3 regions of the Paenibacillus sp. FSL M8-0142 genome follow, and region 2 is predicted to be linked to each of the others. Evidence: riboswitches for the same ligand, from Rfam matches in the RefSeq annotation. Region 2 holds a riboswitch; each other region holds the start of a gene.
The links. Region 2 has a riboswitch for cyclic di-AMP ahead of NSQ46_RS00145 (3D domain-containing protein). Riboswitches for the same ligand answer to the same signal wherever they lie in the genome.

Region 1 (6,897 bases), 1.0 Mb from region 2:
GTGGTCGACGGCGGCAGGGGACAGATATCGGCTGCGATCGATGTGCTGGAGAATGAGCTGGGACTGTTTATTCCGGTCTGCGGGCTTGTGAAGGATGCCAAGCATAGAACGGCGCAGCTGATGGTCGGCGATCCGCCGCAGCCGGTGTCCCTGCCGCGGGACAGCCAGGAGTTCTACCTGCTTCAGCGCATCCAGGATGAGGTCCACCGGTTTGCGATCTCCTTCCATCGAGAGCAGCGCGGCAAATCGATGGTTTCGTCCAAGCTGGACTCGATCCCGGGCATCGGCGAGAAGCGGCGGAAGCTGCTGCTGAAGCATTTCGGCTCGATCAAAAAAATAAAAGAGGCTTCAGTCGAAGACTTTAAGCCCCTTTCGATCGGTGAAAAATTAGCTACAGATATACTCAATGCCCTTCGTGATGAGGAGTCGTGACATACGGCTTCTCTTTTTTTGTTGGATTCAAGCGATAGATCACGTAAGCCACGATTGCCGGCAGCACCATATAGAACAGGCCGATTAGCACATTAGGGGCCCCTTGAAGCATGACCAGGCTGATTCCCATGAGAATGCTGTTGAAGACGACATGCGAGAACATGGCCGCAATATATCCGTATTTCAGGAAAATATAGCTGAACAGCAGGCCGATAATGACCAGCTCAATCGGGCGGGATACGACTGGGTAAATCGGATACAGCGTATGGCCTAGCGCCCAGATGATCGAGGTGATCAAACTCGCGACAAAGGTGCTGCGCACGATTTTCTTCACCATTCTAATGCCGAACAGCCGGTATACCGCTTCCTCCGAAATGCCTGCCAGCCAAGCCATCAGCGGAAACAGCCATGGATAGAGCATGTTGTAAGGCGACTGCGAGGCATCGGTCGTGGACCAGGTGTTCAAGGTCAGGCCGAGCGCGATGAAGATCAAGGACTGAATGCCGAGCAGAATGAGGGCCCACAAATAGCCCACCTTCATGCTTTCCAAGACATAGCGGCCGTACCCGGGCTCCTTGGCACGCGGCCACGGATTAAGCCCGTCTTCCTTTCGCCATAGACCGCTTCCGCCGACAAGCGAGAAATAGAGCAGGGCGGAGAAGACGAGGGAGTAGATGGCGTAGAAGATCATCATCCCGATGATGCCGGTCTCGGACATTCCTTGTGCCTTAAAGACCGGAACCAGGTTGTACGTATTCAGCATCTGGATGACAAACAACAGGACGGACAGCAGGATACCGCGCTTAAACGAGGTATAGGCTCTGGTCTTGACGCTGTAGACGATGGCCAGGATACCGAGCACAAGCGTAAACAAACCGTACCCGACCAGCGTCAGCAGCGTTGCATCCTGCGTCTGCTTGTTCACATAGGCAGAATGCGCTGCCGGAACCGAGAACGCGGGCTCGAAGGAACGCAGTGTCCCATGTTCAAAGGTAAACTCCAGCTGCAGCCTCGAATCCCCGATGGCGGCTTCCGTGACGGTATATCTCAGCTTAGGTTCGCCTTCCCGGGTAGAAAGCTGCAGCTGCGTCGCATCGTATCCGGCCCACTTGAGCCACGGCTCCGCGAGCGCCTGCTTCTCGGCCAGCGTCATGCCTTCCTCAACCAGAAGCAGCATTTGCTTCCGGACCTCCCCTTGATTCAGCTCGATCCTGTCGTAACTGGAGCGGGCGGAATCATAGGAGAATCCCGCGATGCCGGCATTCTGCATATGCACATCCACGTTCAGCGCATCGCCACCCGGCAAGGTGAAGCGGACGCGGTATACGTCATATGGGTATTTGGCTTCGTAATTCTTGTTATACTCCTTTAGCTTCTTTTCCTTGGCCAAATATCCGTACAGCTCGGAGTTGGACTGGTATGTAACAAGGGGGGGTTGCCCTTCGGAAGCAGGAAACCCTAAACGTTCGCGCGCGAACCGTGACGCCGCTTGCGCAGCCTCATCCTTGGAAATGATTTGCGGATAGGGCGTATCGGTCGACTCGAAGGAAGTGGATGGGAGTACCTGGAATATAAGAAACAGGATCAGACCGATGATGGCCGGTGCGATAAGCTTCTTTAGGTTAGGTGTCAGCTTCAGGGGCTCTTCGGCACGGTTCATGAAATTCCTCCTCTTAATTTTAGTGCTTTCCGATATGAATAACCGGCCCCGCAAAAAGCGGATCATAGAGTCAATATAACATACATATGAAGAACAAGCCCTGCTTATCCCAAAGGGCCAATAATGAAATAAAACGCTGAAAATGAATGAAAGGTTTCGAAAACGTTAGAGAACCATATCCTTGTACTCTTGAATATGCCCAATTCGCGCTCATTTAAAGACTTTTTGGTAAAAAAACGACGTTGGGTTCGCTTCCGGATTGCGTTATAATCACATCATGCTTCAAGGAACCGAATAAACCAGCCGAATTTCGTAATGAGAACGGGGGAACCATGTAATTGGGGTGAATTTCATGATCTCTTTCGGATCATGGATAGGGCGGCCTGTGATAATGCCCGAATCCGTCAGCTAACCTCGTAGGCTGTTGCACAGGAACCAGACCGTGAAGGGCACTGTTTTCCAGTGTCTTTTTTCTTTGATTTTTTTGGAGAAGGTGAAACTTTGAACTCAAAAATGAAGTGGCTTAAGCTGTCACCTCCGCAGATCCTTGCGCTCGGTTTTGCGGCGGCGATCCTGGTCGGTACCATTCTGCTCATGCTGCCCGTATCCAGCAGGACCGGCGAACCGATCAGCGGGATTGACGTCATGTTTACGGCGGCTTCCGCCGTCTGTCTGACCGGGCTTGTTGTCGTGGATACAGGCACAAGCTTCAGTGCTTTCGGACATACGGTGATCCTTCTGCTCATTCAACTCAGCGGGCTCGGGTTTATGACGATGGCAACCCTGTTCGCCCTGGTATTCAAGCGGAGGATATCGCTCAAGGACCGGCTTGTTCTGCAGGAAGCGATGAATCAGTCCTCCATCGAAGGGATCGTTCGTTTGATCCGGCGGGTGTTTATCTATTCCTTGACCTTCGAGGCGTGCGCTGCCGTACTGTTTACACTGCGCTGGGCATGGGATATGCCTATTGGAAAAGCCCTCTATTTTGGGGTGTTCCATTCCGTTTCGCTGTTTAACAATGCAGGCTTCGATCTGTTCGGTGATTTTCATAGTCTCACGGATTATGTCGATGATCCGTTGGTAAACATCGTATCCATGCTGTTGATCATATCCGGCGGCATCGGGTTCGTTGTATTATCCGATTTGATCGATTTCCGTCAAAAAAGGAAGCTGTCGCTTCACTCCAAGGTCGTTCTCTCGATGTCGGGGGCGTTGATCTTCATCGGGGCGATCATCATATTTATTTTTGAGTTCACCAATCCGTTAACGCTGGGCTCCTTGGACGGGGGAGGTAAAGTGCTCGCCTCGTTCTTCCAATCGGTCAGTCCGCGAACAGCGGGCGCGAATTCGATTGATATCGGCGGCCTAAGGCAAGCTACGCAATTTTTCATTATTATACTTATGTTTATCGGAGCGTCGCCGGGATCGACCGGGGGCGGAATCAAGACGACAACCTTTATGGTGATGGTAGGGGCCGTATTCGCAATGATGAGAGGGCGTGAGGACATCGTCTTATTCCGGTTTCGCCTCGCTCAGGAGCGGGTCTTAAAGGCGTTAACGATTGCGCTTCTTGCGCTGCTGCTCGTATTGACGGTATCCATGATCCTGTCCACGACAGAGGATGCGGATTTCCTGGAGATTCTATTCGAAACGACCTCGGCCTTCGGTACCGTCGGCTTGTCGATGGGATTAACGCCGGATTTGACGGTGTTCGGCAAAATATTGATCAGCTTAACGATGTTTGCCGGACGTCTAGGTCCGCTGACGCTGGCTTATGCACTCGGTCCGAAAAAGGGTAAAGAATTGTATCGTCATCCGGAAGGCAAAATGATTATTGGATAAGGAGTATAGGAGAGACATGAAACCAAAGCAATTTGCAGTGATCGGTTTGGGGCGGTTCGGCTCGAGTCTGGCACTGGAACTAATGGAACTAGGCTATGAGGTTCTCGGCATTGACCGGAACGAAGAGGTCGTCGAGGATATGAGCGAGTATCTGACCCATACGGTGGTCGCCGATGCTACGGATGAGGAGATGCTGAAATCGCTCGGCATCCGCAACTTCGACTGCGGGATCGTCGCGATCGGAGACGATATCCAGATGAGCATTCTGTCCGCCATCCTGCTCAAGGAGCTTGGCGTATCGACCGTCGTGGCCAAAGCGATTTCCGTGCTGCACGGCCGGGCGCTGCAGAAGCTGGGTGTGGACCGGGTCATCTTCCCCGAACGGGATATGGGAATCCGTGTGGCTCACCAGCTGGTTACGCCGAATCTGCTCGACTATATCGAATTATCTAAGGATTATTTGATCGTGGAAATGACGGTAACCGATTGTATGGACGGCAAGACGTTAAGCGAACTGAACACGCGCGTCCGTTACGGTGTCACGGTGGTCGCCCTCAACAAGCGATCCGGCATTATCGTCGCGCCGACGGCGATGGACGTGGTCAACGCCGGCGATGTTATGGTCGTCATCGGCTCCAACGACAATGTGGAGCGGTTTGAGACGGAAGTCGTGAATCTGCAGCAGAAATAATACAAAAAAACCTGACGATCTCTAGGTCGTCAGGTTTTTTCGCTGCTTCTCTTCCGCAAGGCTTCGGAAGAGCACCTCGGTTTCGTTAATCCAGCGGCGGGCGGCGCTGCTAAGCTCTGAAGCATCCCCGTAAATCAGGGAGGTCGTCCGCCGCGTCTCCATGAGCGCGGGGATGTGAATGTCCACAAGCCCGTTGTCGGAGAGCAGCTGCGGACGGAGGTATGATTTCGGAAGCAGGGCCGCTGCTTTGCAGGTCGGGATCAAGCGGACGATCGCTTCGAAGGAATCGATCTCCATCCGAATATCGGGCATGATGCCCCACCGGTGAAACAGGTCGTCCGTCAGCTTACGGTACCAGGTGCCGGTCGAGAAAATAATCATCGGAAGCCCCTGGAGGTGCTCGACCTCGACATCCTCCAGCTCCGCCAGCGGATGGACGGCGGGAATGACGAGCTCCAGATGATCGTCAAACAGGGGAATGCAGTTTAGTCCCGGTTGGTTGATGGAAGAGGCGACGATGCCGACATCCACCCGTTTATCCCTTACATAAGAAACGATCTCATGGGTTTTGCCGGTAATCAGCTTGATTTCCGCGGCGGGATGCCGCTCCATGAACGCGTTGACGAGCGGGGGCAGCGTCGTCTGCAGCGTCGTCAGGCTCGCGCCCAGATTAATCGAGATCTGCTCCCCTTCCCGATAGTGGGCGAGCGTCTGCATGAGCTTCAGCTGCTGCTGGCGCTGCTCCAGCGCAAAGGTATATACGATCTGCCCGATCGACGTCAGCTCAAGGCGCTTGCCGCGCCGGTTGAACAGGGGCAGGCCGAGCTCGTCTTCGAGCTTGGCGATCTTCCGCGAGAGCGCCGGCTGGGACAGGTTCAGCAGCTTGGATGCTTTATTGATGCTGGATTGCTCCACCACAACGGCAAACATGTCCAGATCTTCGAACATGATATTCCTCCATTATATATAGGATGGTGTTCCAATATCTACTTATGCGTATAGATTATAACGATTAATAATTATATTGCAATTCCCTTATAAGAAAAAAAGGAGTAACATGAAACATGACACAGGATGTTCACACGTTTGTGGAAAAAGGGAACATTTTGTCGTTGCACGCGAAAAGCACAGTGTAAGTAAGTGTAATTGTTCCGTAAATAGGTGAGTGAAATTGAAAACGCTGCACATTGGAAAGGGGAACGTCAACTGATGAAAGGGTATTATTCCAGAAAGCTGCATTCCTTACTCGGTGTCATACCGCTTGGAGCATTTCTGCTCAGCCACATGATATCCAACTTTCAGGCTTTCGAGGGGGGAAAGGAAGGCTTCAAGGGAGCCGTGAATTTACTGAACAGCTTGCCTCTTATCTTCTTCCTTGAGCTGTTCTTGATCTGGCTGCCGCTGATGTACCACGGCATTTACGGTCTGTACATTGCGTATCAGGCCAAAAACAACATCGGCAATTACAATTATGAGCGGAACATCCGTTTTACCGTTCAGCGGATTACCGGGGTTATTACGTTCGTATTTGTGATCTGGCATATGTACGACACCCGTTTTCAGATCATGATCGGCAAGATCACCCATGATGATCTGGGTGCCGTCATGCACGATATCGTGAGCAATCCTGTATTATTTGTTCTGTATATTATCGGCGTTGTATCGGCTACGTTCCACTTCGCGAACGGCCTGTGGGCATTCCTCGTCAGCTGGGGCATTACCGTCGGCCCGCGCGCGCAGCGAGTATCCACATACATTTGCATGGGCTTGTTCGTATTTATGAGCGTCCTGTTTATCCTTGCGATGACCGGATTCAGAAATTCCGAGTTCCAGGCTGCAGAAGCAGCGATCGATGTAGTTAAGACAGTCTTGGCTTAAAGTGCAAGTTCAAAAAGCCGGTTTTTCAGCACCGGAGCATATGCTTCCGAAGTGCGTTTTTTCAAAACGCTTTAGGTTAGATGAAGCTAGGGACGTCAGGAGCGGAGCGTACGTTTTGGGTACGTGAGCACTTGAAATGTTTCCGCAGGAAACATGCTTCGGAAGCTTCTACTTAGGCCCGGCTGAGTTCAAGATTCGATGCCGAGTTACATCTTGATACACTACGTGATCAAAAGACGACTTTTTGAACAACCTCTTAAAGGAGTGAACGTATAAATGGCAGCATCTAATATTATCGTAGTGGGCGGCGGCCTTGCCGGACTGATGGCAACCATCAAAGCGGCCGAAGCAGGAGCCCATGTTCATTTGTTCTCACTGGTACCTGTGAAACGTT
Region 2 (6,897 bases):
TTCCCGGCGCTGCGGCCATCCGCTCGGCGACCTCTTTCTGAATCATGACCACAATATTCTCCAGCGGCAGCTTCTCTTCCAGCAGCTTCATCAGAATAGGGGTCGTCACGTAATACGGCAGATTGGCGACAACGCTTACCTTCCCCACCTCCGCGAAATCCTGGCGGAACAGCTCGTGCAGATCCACCTTAAGGACATCTCCATGATGAACTTTAACGTTATCGTAAGGCTCCAGCACTTCCTTAAGAATCGGAATCAGGCGCTGATCGATCTCTACTGCGGTAACGGCTCCGGCCATCTGAGCCAGCTTCTCTGTTAACGCCCCGATGCCGGGACCGATCTCAAGCGCACCTTTCTCTTTATCAAGGCCGGCCGCCTCCACAATCTTGCCCAAAATATTCTGGTCGATCAGAAAATTCTGTCCCAGGCTCTTCTTAAAGGAAAAGCCATGGCGGGCAATGATCTCCTTCGTGCGTCTAGGTGTCGATATATCTTCCATCCGGTTCATATCAGCTTTGGCCTCCCTCTTCCAGCTGCGCAAGCGCCGCCAGAAACTCTTCACGCGATATTTGAAACATCGCCATACGTTTATGGAACTGCTTGGAGTTGCAATACCCGATACCCAGGACATTTCCCATGAACATTCTCCGGGCTGCAGCCTCCGGATGAGCCGTCAGCCCCGCATCGATCATATCCTCCAGGCTGATCTGACTCTCCGCCCCCTCAAATGAGGTGTGGACGCGATCCAGGGCATGACGTATAGCCTCCGGAGATGCGTTCTCGACTCCGATATCGCCCTTGCGCGTCGCATCCGCCTCCGGTATGAAGGCATGCTTGCAGCCGGGGACATGACGGTCGATGATCTTGCGAATCCGTTCCCCTGCATGATCGGGGTCTGTCAGGATAATAACCCCCCTGCGCTCCTTCGCGAGGGCAATACGGCGCAGCGTATGCTTATTAATAGCAGAGCCGCCGGTCTCGATCGTGTCGGCATCCACCGCACGCTTGATCGCTACCGTATCGTCCCTGCCTTCAACCACAATTACTTCTCGGATCATAACGTTCTCTCTTCCTTCCCAAAAGGACACATACCGCCTGTCCGACCGTTCTCCTTGAATTGGCATCGGCTCAAACCATACGGCGTATTTTTTACATGATGGCCCCAAAATGCGACCAATACGCCGCAAAACAAAAGAAGAGGAGTTTCTCCTCTTCTTCATTATGATCTATTATAAGCTAAATTCGTTAGCATTAGAATGGCAATGTCATTAGAAATTGGGATTCATTAGTTCAAATCAGGCTTTACGGGACCGATCACATAAACGGTGCGCCCCGATTTCCGGCCAAAGTTCATGGCCGCTTTCAGCGAATCGTAATACACATCAATTTTATGTCCCTTAATCGCTCCGCCGGTATCCTCTGCACGGCGGAAGCCAATGCCTTCGATGTACACCCACCAGCCGATCGGAATGATGCTCGGATCAACTGCAATCGTCCGGCCCTCGGTTACCCGTGTTCCGGAAGCCGTGCGGGTTCCGATTCCCGCCTGCTCAGCGGAATATGCGGTCATTGAAACATTATTCAGCACTTTCTGGTATTTGAAATCAACACCCGCTCTGGAGATGACGTTATTCTCCGTCGCTTTGGCGGTGGACACCTTTCTAGTGCCCGTAAGCTTCGCTGGGGCAGACTTCACATTCGGAGTCGCTGCCGCTTGAAGCACGACAGGCTTCTCTACCTTCTTCGTGCCTACGGCAATAATTTTGTCCTTCGTCTTACGCTCGACCTCTTGCGAGACCTTCGTCTTGGATACGAGCTTGCCGTTATGGTACACCTTCTCGTAGTGATGAACGAGAACGCCCGGCTCGCCCCGCTGAATGACACGGTTATCACCGCGCTCCAGCGACGGATCCGCAGTCTTGATGACGCGGAACTCGCGGTTCTCCTTCTCCGATACGGTCTGCTTCGTAACCCGAACGATTTGAATGTCCATATCACTGGTAAGCTTGGTGTCCTGTGACGGCTTTACTATATCTTCACCCTTGATCGTAATGCCAGCTTCTTTGAGTACACTATCGACCGTGTCCTGGGTCGTGAATATGGTTTTGGTGGTGCCCCCTACTGTTACTTTAACTGGGATTGCACGGTCAATGATAATCCGGTCCCCATCCTGGATCGTCCCGTTTAAAGGCATCGAGACCTGATCCTGCGGATTCAGCGTGATCGCTTGCTCATCCAGCAATTCCTGAAGCAACGATCCTCTGGTTTCTACCGTGGTTACGCGGCCATCGACCACAATTTGAACTTGCTTGCCCGATTGATCATGGATAACCAGCGATACGAGAAGTGATACCGTAACAGCCCCCATGGCGCCGAGCATCATCAATTGACGCAAATTCTCATGCTTCCATCGCAATGCGTAAGACATGCTGGATGATTGTGATTCATGGGTTTCTTCAGGTTGAAAAATGCCCACTATTCCATCCTCCTTCATAGTCCCGCCGTCTTAGGTAACGCATGAATGCCTTTGACGTGACTATAGCAGTTATTCTCGCAAGGCGTGCTGCTATCTATCTAACGCCCTGCGTCAATCCCCGTCTTCCCGTTCACCACTAGGAATCACCTCCTGTTTACCAACAGTATGACGACACCTTCTCCAATATTCAAAAATAAAAGAAGCCAGCGTGAAAGAGTACTAGAGGCTCTAACGTGGCTTCCTGATGATTGAAATCATGGAAATGGTATGCACGAGAATTCCCCTCTTACTTCGCTTACGGAGTTAGCTGTCGGGTTCGGACGTAAGAGAGACGCCCTAGATCCGGTCGCCCGCTCATGGCGAGGACCTTCACATTCACCCCAAAGACCCGATAAAGAAATCATATACGGCTCGTGCACGACAGTTTACCATGCACGGCAGTATCGGTTCCCCCGTTCCCCAGACTTCGGAGATTAAGCGAGACGGTTCATGAAATATGATCGCTGAAGTTTCAGCTTTGCAAACTTGCAGCTTCTTATCACTGAAAAGATGATATCCTGTTTCCATGCAGGTTGTAAAGGAACAATCAAGCACATTTTTTGATGTAAATGGTTAAAAAATTGTAAAACAATCGTCTTTTCAGGTTAAAAAACTTTAATTAATCGCAATTCCTCACTATTTCATCGCTTTTGCTCCCGTTTTCACGAAATACCAAATCGTTCCAGAGCATTTTTAGTGGTAATTTGGACCAGTTCATCGAAGGACATGCCCCGAATTTCGGCTGCCGTCTCGGCCACCAATTTCACATAAGCGGACTCATTTCGCTTCCCTCGGAAGGGGTGTGGAGTCAGGTAAGGCGAGTCCGTTTCAATGAGCAGACGATCGAGTGGAACCTTGGCCAGAACCTCTTTCGGCTGCTTGGCATTTTTGAACGTAATCGGCCCGCCGAACGAAATATGAAAGCCCATATCCAGGCATAACTTGGCCGTTTCCCAGCTGCCCGAGAACGAATGCATCACGCCGCCAACCTCATGAGCCTTCTCTTCCTTCAAAATCTTCACGATATCCTCATGCGCATCACGGTTATGAATTACAATCGGCATATGGAGCTCCCGGGCCAGTCCGATTTGGCTGCGAAGCACCCGGTGCTGCACCTCCTTCGGAGACGTATCCCAATGATAATCGAGGCCGATCTCTCCGATCGCAACGACTTTCTCATGACTGCAGAGCGAAGCGATCCATTCCAGGTCGCCCTCCTCCATCGTGATCGCATCCACGGGATGCCAGCCTACCGCCGCATATATAAAATCATATGTCTCCGCCAATTCCATTGTGGTCGGAATCGTCTCGCGATTAAATCCGATATTGATCATCCGGCTAACACCAGCTTCAAGCGCCCGGGCAATCGTCTCGTCCCGGTCCTCGTCGAATTGGGGAGCATCCAGATGGGTGTGTGTGTCGAACAGCATGTTCTCTCCCACTCCTTTCTTGTCGATCCTTGATCGTATCTTATCCGGCACAATCTTTATCATTCCGTTCTATGGTTGTCCATTATCAATGCCTCGTGCGTCCGGCCTTGAACCAGGTCCATCCATGATCCAAGCCCATGGTCCATCGAATATAACGGACTCATCCCTGCCTGCGAAATAAATCCGCAACTTCGGCCGGCATCCGGTCAAGCAGCGGCTCTACCCTCTCCTCCGGGTAATATAGATAATTCCGGCCCTTATGGATCCCGCTAATGGAGCGCACGATATCGGACACCTCGGAAATTTCCCGAAGCTGGTCATGCCGGTCCAGCAGCAGAATTTGCTTCTCGTTCAGCGGCATGCCCGAATGAAACTTATCATAAGGAAGATCGGTCGGAAAATCAATCTCCACATCATATGCGGGATCAAGACCCGCCTCCCGAAACGCCTGGCGGATGGCGTCGATTGTCTCCGGGTTGCCGGTGTCGATTTCTATATATTTATAGAGCTTCCGATGGATGAATCGGCCGCATAATTCGCTAAGGAGCTGGTCTTGCTCGGCCGTCCATTGCAGAAACGCCGTTTGAATGAGCGCCTCATCCAGCCGCAGATACTGCTGAACGGTCAAGCGGCCTTCAAACAGAGCTGGCAGCGGTTCGATCATGAACTGAAACGCATACCCTGCTTCATAGAGCTCCTTCGCCCGGCGGAAAATCTGGCGCAGTATGATTTCCGAGCTTCTTGTTACCGGGTGGAAATACACCTGCCAGTACATTTGATATCTGGACATGAGATAATCCTCTACGGCATGCATCCCCGATTCCTTCACAACGATCCGGTCCCGATGCGGCCGCAGCATCCGCAGAATCCGGTCGATGTCGATCGTCCCGTAATTGACGCCGGTGTAATAGGCATCGCGCAGCAAATAATCCATTCGGTCCGCATCCAGCGGACTCGTCACCAGATTCATCACGATCGGTTTGTCATACGTCTTGCGGATGACGGAAGCGACCCGCTCCGGGAAGTCCTCCCCCAGCTCCAGGAGCACCTTGTTCACGCACGTATCGCCGAGCAAGATCCGGCATGTCCAATCCTCGTGGTTCATCTGAAACGCCTCTTCTATAGAATGGGAAAATGGTCCGTGCCCGAGATCATGCAAGAGCGCTGCACATAGGGCCACTTGTCTCTCTTCCGCAGGCCAATCGGAGTATCCTTTTCGCTCGAATTGCGAGATGATTCTTCTTGTAATTTCATAGACACCCAAGGAATGGGAGAATCGGCTGTGCTCTGCGCCATGAAACGTCAGATAGGACGTGCCCAGCTGCCTGACCCGGCGAAGCCGCTGAAATTCCGGCGTGTCGATTAACCGCCAGATAATATCATCCTGTACATGAATATAATTATGAACCGGATCTTTAAACACTTTTTCCTCTGAGATTGGCAGGCGCATCATAAATCACTCCTTAAGTCATAAATTTAGGACTTGGACTATTTTCACTTCTTTTGACATCTAATGTCGAACAATGTCGAATTAGGTAATTTGGCGCTTTCCAAATCGACATATTGAAAAGTGAAGCGTTTTTTGGTTCAAAAATGGTAACTTCGTTGTAGGACAGCGGTTTATTTCACTATATTTTCGTAAATAGGTTCCGAAATCTCAAAAATATAGGTTGACTGTTTTGGGAATCGTTGGTACTATAAATAACATAAAAAATAGAACTATGTCGAATTATGACTTTTTTAAATTATGGCGAGAGGGGCATTAATAAGTTATGATGAAATCAACAGGAATTGTAAGGAAAGTCGATGAGCTTGGACGGGTCGTTATTCCAATCGAACTGCGCCGTACACTCGGCATTGGCGAGAAGGACGCTCTTGAAATTTATGTGGACGGTGAACGCATCATGCTGAAGAAGTATGAGCCTGCGTGCATCTTCTGCGGCAATGCTGAGAACGTTACGTACTTCAAAGGTAAAATCGTTTGCCATGAATGTATCTCGGAAATCCCTACACCTGTGACAAATTAAAGATATTAGTATATAATAGGTACACAATCACATTTTGTTAATTCTAACCTTTTTCATATCTCCTTGGTGCCTTCCTCGGCTATGAACCCGGCCGCAGGAAGGTCTTTTTTTATGCGCAATTTCCCGCGGTCGGCATAACGCTATGTAAATCCTCACCGCGATCATGAGGAAAATGATATTGTTCGTCAGAGACGGCCTAGTTCAGATTAAATGTGCCCCGTACCAGTTGTTGACTTCGGCAGGCTGCGGGGACCACCTCTTCGTCACTTGCGCAGCAGGCCACTATAATTAATCCTCCAGCAGCGCATTATAGATATCCCGCTTCGATACGCCGCGGTCTGCCGCTGTTTTCTTCATGGCCTCCTTACGGCTCAATCCCTCCTGCTCATATCTGCCGACATGCTCCTCTAAGGAAAGCTCCTGCCACCAGGCATTCAGCTCCATCCGCTCATCCTCGGGGTTTCTGCCCTCCACCACAACGCAGTACTCGCCAAGAGGCGGATGCTCCTCAAGCCAAGATAGGCATGCTTCCACGGTTCCACGGGCAAATTCCTCATAGCGCTTGGTGAGCTCCCGGGCCAGCGTAATCTTTCGATCCCCCAGAACCTCCTTCATTAGCTCTAAGGTCTTCTTGATGCGATGCGGGGATTCATAGAAGATCAGCGTTCCCTGGGCCGATTGCAGCGCGTTTAACTGTGCCACAATGTCTTTGCGTTCCCTGGGCAAAAATCCGATAAACGTAAACCGTTCGGTTGGCAGGCCCGATGCGATTAACGCCGATAACGCGGCATTTGCTCCGGGAACGGGAATGACCGATATACCGGCTTCAATCGCCAGTGCCACGAGGTCGGCGCCAGGGTCGGAAATCGCCGGCAGACCGGCATCGCTCACGAGCGCTACATTTTTTCCTTCTATTATATATCGT
Region 3 (6,897 bases), 200 kb from region 2:
AGCTTAGCATGGCAGGAAGGAGTGATGGAGATGGGCGTAAAGCACGGAAGGGATTACGGCGAAATTCTGACCGAATTAACGGAAGCCGTTGGGCGTATTCCTGACAGCTATGTCTTCTTTGAAATGGATCCGGAGGATTGGGGCAGGCTGGAGGATGCCGAGCAGGCCGAGGTTCATGAGGCGCTGGCGGAGGATCTGTTCTATGCCTTGGGCACAGAGCCGGTCATTACGGTCGGCAGCGGGGTTGTCATGCATGATCGGATGAATCATCGGATACATATTTTGATCGGTGAGGAAGAGCTGGCATTCGTAGCGCTCGTGTAAGCCAGGCAGGTTATCAAGGAATGAAGCATGGAATAAAATAGATGGAAAGAAGCCCTAAGGACGTAACAATCGGCTTATGAAAGGTTTTTTTCGGGGAGGAATATAATGATGCTTTATACGCAGCAGGAAGTGGAGGCTCATCTAGAGAAGCTTGAAGGCTGGGAATTTGAACAGGGGAGATGGATTGTACGAAAGTACACCTTTTCCTCCTTCATGAAGGGAATCGCCTTTGTTGATGAGGTGGCAGCGATTTCGGAAGCTTTCGGACATCACCCCTACATCACCATTGATTATAAAACGGTGACGCTGCGCCTGACGTCATGGGATGACGGCGGAATAACGGCCGTCGACATCAAGGAGGCCCAGCAATTTAACGAAGTTTATGAGAAGAGCCGATCCAAGGATCTGAAGGATCCGGAATAGGCAATGTAGATTCGGGCAGCTGCAGAAGCGTTAGGCCCGAGAATTAAAAAACACGCTTGGATCCAAACAGCAGTCTGGGGATCCAAGCGTGTTTTGCGTAATAAGAGCTGATGGATTATTTTTTCTCAGCAAGGTAGAGCGCGATGTTTGCAATTTCCTCAGGCTTCAGCTGATCCTTAAAGGAAGGCATTCCTTTACGTCCCTTGGTAACTACGTTAAAGATTGCGTTCGCATCCATATGTCCGCCTACTTGATTCAGAGCCGGACCTGCACCGCCCTGGAGCTGATCGCCATGGCAGGAGATACAGCTGGCTTTCAATGTAGCTTCAGCCGCAGCGGCATCCAAAGTAACCTCCGGCATGGTTGGCTTCTCTTCCTGCGCCACCTGCTCCTTGCCTGGAAGCGTAAACATCAGCGCAATAGCCAACGCACATGCGACGAAGAACAGTCCGCTCATGATCCATTTTTGCATCGTCATATCGTCCTTTCTATGTATACTGCACTTTTGCACTTGTCTTCATTATAAACCAACATCCTTACACATCATAGCCAGTTGTGACAAAAAAAGCAATGTTCAAGCCTGCCTTCATAAAAAGTACACAAAATTGTACTTTTTCATATAGACAAGACTACTATTCCTCATTGGCCATCGGGTCATACACCATGCAATAAAAAGGCGCCATGCCCGTCGGCGTAAGGCGTTCGTACGTATCGGCAATGTAAAAGCCAGCCTTCCGGTAAGTCCGGATAGCCCGTTCATTCCAGGTAAGCACCTCAAGATCAATCTCGTCCGAAGGACGGCGCCGCTTCGCCTCATCCACAATTGCCTGCACGAACCGTTTACCCATTCCCCGGCCGCACCAATCAGGCCGCATGCCCAGGCCTAGACGCGTAACGCCTGCCATAGGGAATAGCTGGGCAAACCCCCAGAGCTGATCCTGCTCATCCAGCACGGACAGGTATTGCTGCAGGCGGATGCCGGGATCCCCGAATTCCACCCCTAGTCCCTTCATCTGCTCCCAAGGAAGAAAGCCATATATATTATAGGGCGGGGGATAGGACCAGGTGCAAATTTCAGCGGCATGGGCTTCCTGCATGACCACGGTATGAAACGAGGGTAAATTCGCCTCCATGTAAATACTCCTCTCATTCAAAACAATTCCGTTAGAGAGAGAATACATGCTGCTGAGCGGGATTGCAAAGATAATAGCGCAGGGGGAAACGAAACTGAAGCTAAAAAATTTTCGATTGTTTATTCGTATTGCTGTTTAGGTTAATTCTGGAAGGGTAAATAAAATGTAAGCGCTCGGATTGGCCGAATCTTGTTGGTGGCTTTGAGCATACAGAATGAAAAAATATTTTTGGATTTTCCGAAAAACATAGAACTTTTCCATGGCCTGAAACGTTATAGAGGTATAGACGAAAAATTATAGAAAAAAAGCCGCTGGGTGAGATCGGCACATCTCATGCTCCAGGGCTTATGGACATTCAGAAAAATTACGGTACAGTCAATTAATTGTAGTTCACGGCAAGGGACTTGTACGTGCTTTGGCTCATGATTCTCTTCGCGCCTACATAACGCTTCGCGTAGTAGCTCTGGCTGAGCGGGCTAACGATGACGCCGCGCGAGGAGGAAGAATGGGCGAACTTCCCGCCACCGACATAAATGCCAACATGGGAAACGCCTCTGCCGGAAGTATTAAAGAATACGAGATCCCCGGCCTTCAGGTTGCTCTTCGATACCGCGGTACCTACCTTGTATTGTGCTGCAGAAGTGCGCGGCAGGGTGAGGCCCAGCTTCTTGTAAATATAGCTGGTGAATCCGGAGCAATCAAAACCCTTTGTAGTGGTTCCGCCGGTTTTATAAGAGACACCGATGGTTGGTTTGATAACGGTATTCAACTTGGAATCCGCGAAAGCGCTACCGGTTCCAATCGTGAGCGCAAGGGCCAAGCCTAAAGAGATGGCTGTTAACTTCTTCTTCAAAACAAAAAGCTCCTTCCATTGCCTGCGAGGTTAGCTTAAGGGTTCGGTTGAAGGTCCCCTATGATCCCTCTCTAGCGAGATCAATTCACCCAAAACGGATCCCCCGCTTCCCGTATGAAGACGGGAATTCGGCTTTTAAAAGATGTCGATGTACCCAATATGACGTACCAACATGTTAACATGATGACAATAGTTACAATAAAAATGACAAAGTTGTTACTAACATATTCGTTATTTTAGCAGAGTATTAACAATTTGGCAAACGAGGAAAGTTGTTTTTTTAACAAAAATCCCTGTCCACATTGAAGTGGGACAGGGATTTTGTATAAATATGGGAGGGGAACGTTGAGGATTCCGGTTGGATGGGAAAGTTATCGTTCGAAATCTATCCTTTTCGGAGGCTGCTTTAGCTTCCGGTTACAACCTTTTTACCACATTTAAACGATGAATGGTTGTTAATGAAATGTAACTTTTGTAACCGTTATGGATTTGAAGCTACGGACGCTCTCCATAAATGATATTGGGAAGAAATTCCCCATATTTGGAAGAGCCCGTTCAGGAAATAGGAGGCTTGCTGAATGATGAGTCCGATTAATCCCGCCCAGAACAGGGACGCCGAGCTGAACAGCAGGAGAATGACAAATGCGGCTCCACCAACAGAAATGGACAGCAGTACAGCCGTTCCCAGCTTGCGTATGAGCGCCGTGACGGATGCGATCATACCGAGCTCTCCGGTATGCCCGAACTGCATATACAGCAGCACAAGGCGAATAACATAGGTATAGAGGAACCAGGCCGCCGCGTAAGGCAGCACCCGGAGCAGCTGGGAAGGCTCCTGAATGGAGCCGAGCAGTGCCGGAAGAGCCTTGGGAATGATCCAGTAACCCGGCGCAACCGTAAGAACAAGCTCGATGAGATAGAACACCGTTACCGATTTCCAATGCTTCCGCATGCCGATGAAGAAGAACAGACCGCGTTCGCCACGGGCCTCCTGATGGAGGTTGTAGAAGATGCCGGAGCGAATCAGCGGGGTAAGCACCATGCGGACGAGGAGCAGAGCGGCAAGGATCCAGCCGTAGGTATGAACCGTATTGCTGAGCGACAAGCTCATTTCGCCCTCATAGAAGAACAGGAGGCGGCTCAGCTCGTTAGGAGCCGGATCCGGGTACCGCATCAAAAGCGGGACGACGGCGGATTTCACGAGCCTGTACAGACAGTAGCCCCAGAGAAGACGGTACAAGAACAGTAGAATGGAGACGTATAATTGATCTTTAACACTGATCCAGCCTTGGCCTGCATAGCTTTTCATGTGCTCCCCCCTCACCACGACATGCTGCCGAACAGCGTCTCCACGAGCTTGGTAATACCGAGATTCCAACGTGTAACGACTTTCGGATCCATGCCAGCCTTCATATAGTTATTCATGTGTTTATTCTCCAGCATGATGGTATATTTCGGATCCACCATGGCCCAGGCGAGCGGTGTATGGTATTCCAGCGTATAAGTTACTTTGCCGTTCTTGCCGCTCCATGTTCGCTCAACAAGCTTGCCATCCTCAAAAGCGAACACAATCGGCACATCGGTAACATCGCCGCCCTTGCTCGTGATGTTTACGGTCGAAACAAACCGTGGGTGCGCTTGTGAGCCTTTATTTTTGGTTTTGATCTGGTCGATCGCGATGTCAGCCATTTGGCTGCCGTAAACGTACTGATCGAAATACGACTGCCATGAGGACTGGGTAACCTGTTCAACAACCTTCTGGAAGTCCGTCGTTGTCGGATGCTTGAAGCGGAATTTTTTGGCGTAGGTCATCATGATTTTATCCATCGTCTTGGATCCGACTTGTCGCTCGATGCCCTGGAGCACCAGCTTGCCGCGTGTATAGACGTTGAGTGCGTAATTTTCATGCGAGCTGTATTTCCAGGACTCCATCTTAAGCGGTTCAGGCGACGTAATGGATGCGCCTTGCGCTGCGGTATTGGATGTAATTCCGTACTGCTTCTCCATGACCTTCTCCTCGGCATAGGAAGCAAAGGCCTCGTCCAGCCATGCCTCTTCGAATTCGTTATTGGCTACGATGCCGTAGAAATATTGGTGGGCGATTTCATGGATGACGGTCCGCTCCAGCTCATATCCGGGCGAGTCGTTATTGGCTCCGAAGGCGGTGACGAGCGTCGGGTATTCCATGCCGCCTGCACCGTTGCCGGAATAAGGCGGGACAACGATGGATAATGTGGAGTACGGATAGGAGCCGTACCATTTGCCGAAAGAGGACAGCGCCGTTTTGGCTGTATCAAAATAACGCTCCTTCAAATCCTTATGAGCAGGATCAAGGTACAGCTTGATCCGGACGCCAGGGATACCCGGAGCGGAGTAAGCCTCTTCCGCCGTCACGAAGTTCGGCGAGGCGGCCCAGGCGAAGTCATGCACGTCATCCGCATAGAATTGGTAAATTTTCTCGCCATTTGCTTTCTGCGCAGGCTTGGTCGGGAACCCGGTAGCGGCTACGATATAGTCCTCGGGTACACGAATCCGAACGCTATAGATGCCGAAGTTCGAGTAAAACTCCGAATTGCCGTGATACTGATGTAAGTTCCAGCCTTCCTGGGTTCTTTCCCGCGTGCCGGCAGGCTCGTATACCGATATCTTGGGAAACCACTGGCCAGCCATGACAAAATCCTCGGTCCGGCCCATGCGCGCGAAAATCTTCGGCAGCTCTACCTCAAACTCCAAATGCAGGGTTATACTCTCTCCGCCTTTTACAGGCTTGGGCAACCGGAGTTTGGCAAGACTTTGATCTTTGATGTTCCCGTCATCCGGCTGAACAAACTGCAGTCGTTGCGTCAGGCCCAGGCCCTCGGTCGTTTTCACGTTCGTAATCTTCATCGACCCATAGCCGTTCTCGGGCATCGGATCGGATCGAAGCCTGCCTCCGGACTCCTTCATGAACGTCGTTTCATCGGATGCAAAGGCGTTCGGGTATAAATGGAAGTAGAGCTCATTCACGCTTCTTTTGCCAGGATGGGTCCAGGTGACGGTCTGCTTGCCTTTCAGCTTGTTTTGTTCAGGCTCGTACCTTACATCCATGTGGTATTCGACCAGCCGGTCGCTAAGCGCAGGGGCCGGTGCATCAGGCTGAACCTTTGGAGGTGAAAGCGGGGCCTTCTCCACGGCAGAGACGGAGGGCTTGCCCCCATTCGGAGCAAGCGCCGACAAGGAGGACCCTTGATTAGAAAGAAATATTGGCATCGATCCTGCAAGCAAACCCAAGGCGAGCAGGGATGATAGAAAGACTTTGGCACGTGGTGGGACCATATCGAATAACCTCCCGTTGACAAGCATCTACAGCATGTATATGTTTGCTTTTGGAGGATTATTAGTTAAAATAAAATTATTGGGACAAAGGTAGTTACGATGCAGCCGACAGGCTTTGTCGGCTCTGATATAGGAGGTTTTGCGGCAATGGAGAACGGGAGTCAGGAACAGGGCGCTAAGAAACAGATCGCGCTGAACATTATTAACAGCAAGAGCAAGCATAAAGGGTTCGGTGCAGGATCGATTGATTTGAACAGCCTTTCGCCAGTCATTATCGATAATGGCGAGGCCAAGGTGGATATTGGGGCCATGCATGCAAAGAGCAAGGTGGAGCGGGGCATCCGGTTTACGACGGACCGGGACGAGGTGCCTAATGGCCGTCAGGTGTGGATCGTATGGGTAGCGGTGGACCGCACGGCTGAAGGGCAGCATTACGCCGGTGCGACCGCTTGCGAAATGTGGATCGATCAGGAGGCGCGCAAGGGCTGGAAAATCCTCGCCGATCATGTGAACAAGATGGACGCTGCGCTAAAGCGCCGGATTATTCTGGACGGACTTGGCGATGTAGAGAAGAAGGCGCTGCGCGAGCTGCTGATTTCCCGCAATGAGGAATGGTGGAACGCATCCCCGGATGAATTCAAGGAAGCGCTTCGGACTGAGGAATAATTACATTGCCTTGAAAAGAAAGTTTTAGGATTAGAACGCGAAGAAAGACCGGTCAAGATTCGAGGGAGGAATCTTAACCGGTCTTTTTGTGCTGGCGTGTTTAGTTATCGGATTCATCAGAAGGGCAGAGCATATGTCAGATTGTTCTTGATATCGAGAAACGGATTTTCATATTGCAGCGTC

Region 1: linked by a shared signal. The riboswitch ahead of NSQ46_RS04710 (TrkH family potassium uptake protein) and the one ahead of NSQ46_RS00145 (3D domain-containing protein) in region 2 are both predicted to bind cyclic di-AMP.
Region 3: linked by a shared signal. The riboswitch ahead of NSQ46_RS29590 (C40 family peptidase) and the one ahead of NSQ46_RS00145 (3D domain-containing protein) in region 2 are both predicted to bind cyclic di-AMP.

The regions. Positions count from the first base shown of each region.
Region 1 covers NZ_CP152008.1:1,030,275-1,037,171, forward strand. The annotation lists gene uvrC (excinuclease ABC subunit UvrC) at 1-432, shown strand, start outside; gene NSQ46_RS04705 (type II CAAX endopeptidase family protein) at 404-2,092, opposite strand; cyclic di-AMP (ydaO/yuaA leader) riboswitch at 2,384-2,530, shown strand; gene NSQ46_RS04710 (TrkH family potassium uptake protein) at 2,594-3,934, shown strand; gene NSQ46_RS04715 (TrkA family potassium uptake protein) at 3,951-4,625, shown strand; gene NSQ46_RS04720 (LysR family transcriptional regulator) at 4,647-5,573, opposite strand; gene NSQ46_RS04725 (succinate dehydrogenase cytochrome b558 subunit) at 5,835-6,503, shown strand; gene sdhA (succinate dehydrogenase flavoprotein subunit) at 6,780-6,897, shown strand, end outside.
Region 2 covers NZ_CP152008.1:26,866-33,762, reverse strand. The annotation lists gene rsmA (16S rRNA (adenine(1518)-N(6)/adenine(1519)-N(6))-dimethyltransferase RsmA) at 1-508, opposite strand, end outside; gene rnmV (ribonuclease M5) at 510-1,058, opposite strand; gene NSQ46_RS00145 (3D domain-containing protein) at 1,286-2,476, opposite strand; cyclic di-AMP (ydaO/yuaA leader) riboswitch at 2,753-2,966, opposite strand; gene NSQ46_RS00140 (TatD family hydrolase) at 3,178-3,945, opposite strand; gene NSQ46_RS00135 (HD domain-containing protein) at 4,106-5,395, opposite strand; gene NSQ46_RS00130 (AbrB/MazE/SpoVT family DNA-binding domain-containing protein) at 5,718-5,972, shown strand; gene rsmI (16S rRNA (cytidine(1402)-2'-O)-methyltransferase) at 6,261-6,897, opposite strand, start outside.
Region 3 covers NZ_CP152008.1:6,553,176-6,560,072, reverse strand. The annotation lists gene NSQ46_RS29610 (hypothetical protein) at 31-324, shown strand; gene NSQ46_RS29605 (4a-hydroxytetrahydrobiopterin dehydratase) at 433-747, shown strand; gene NSQ46_RS29600 (cytochrome c) at 863-1,219, opposite strand; gene NSQ46_RS29595 (GNAT family N-acetyltransferase) at 1,380-1,880, opposite strand; gene NSQ46_RS29590 (C40 family peptidase) at 2,260-2,733, opposite strand; cyclic di-AMP (ydaO/yuaA leader) riboswitch at 2,738-2,877, opposite strand; gene NSQ46_RS29585 (hypothetical protein) at 3,215-4,042, opposite strand; gene NSQ46_RS29580 (M1 family metallopeptidase) at 4,054-6,048, opposite strand; gene NSQ46_RS29575 (YwhD family protein) at 6,196-6,714, shown strand; gene NSQ46_RS29570 (copper amine oxidase N-terminal domain-containing protein) at 6,831-6,897, opposite strand, start outside.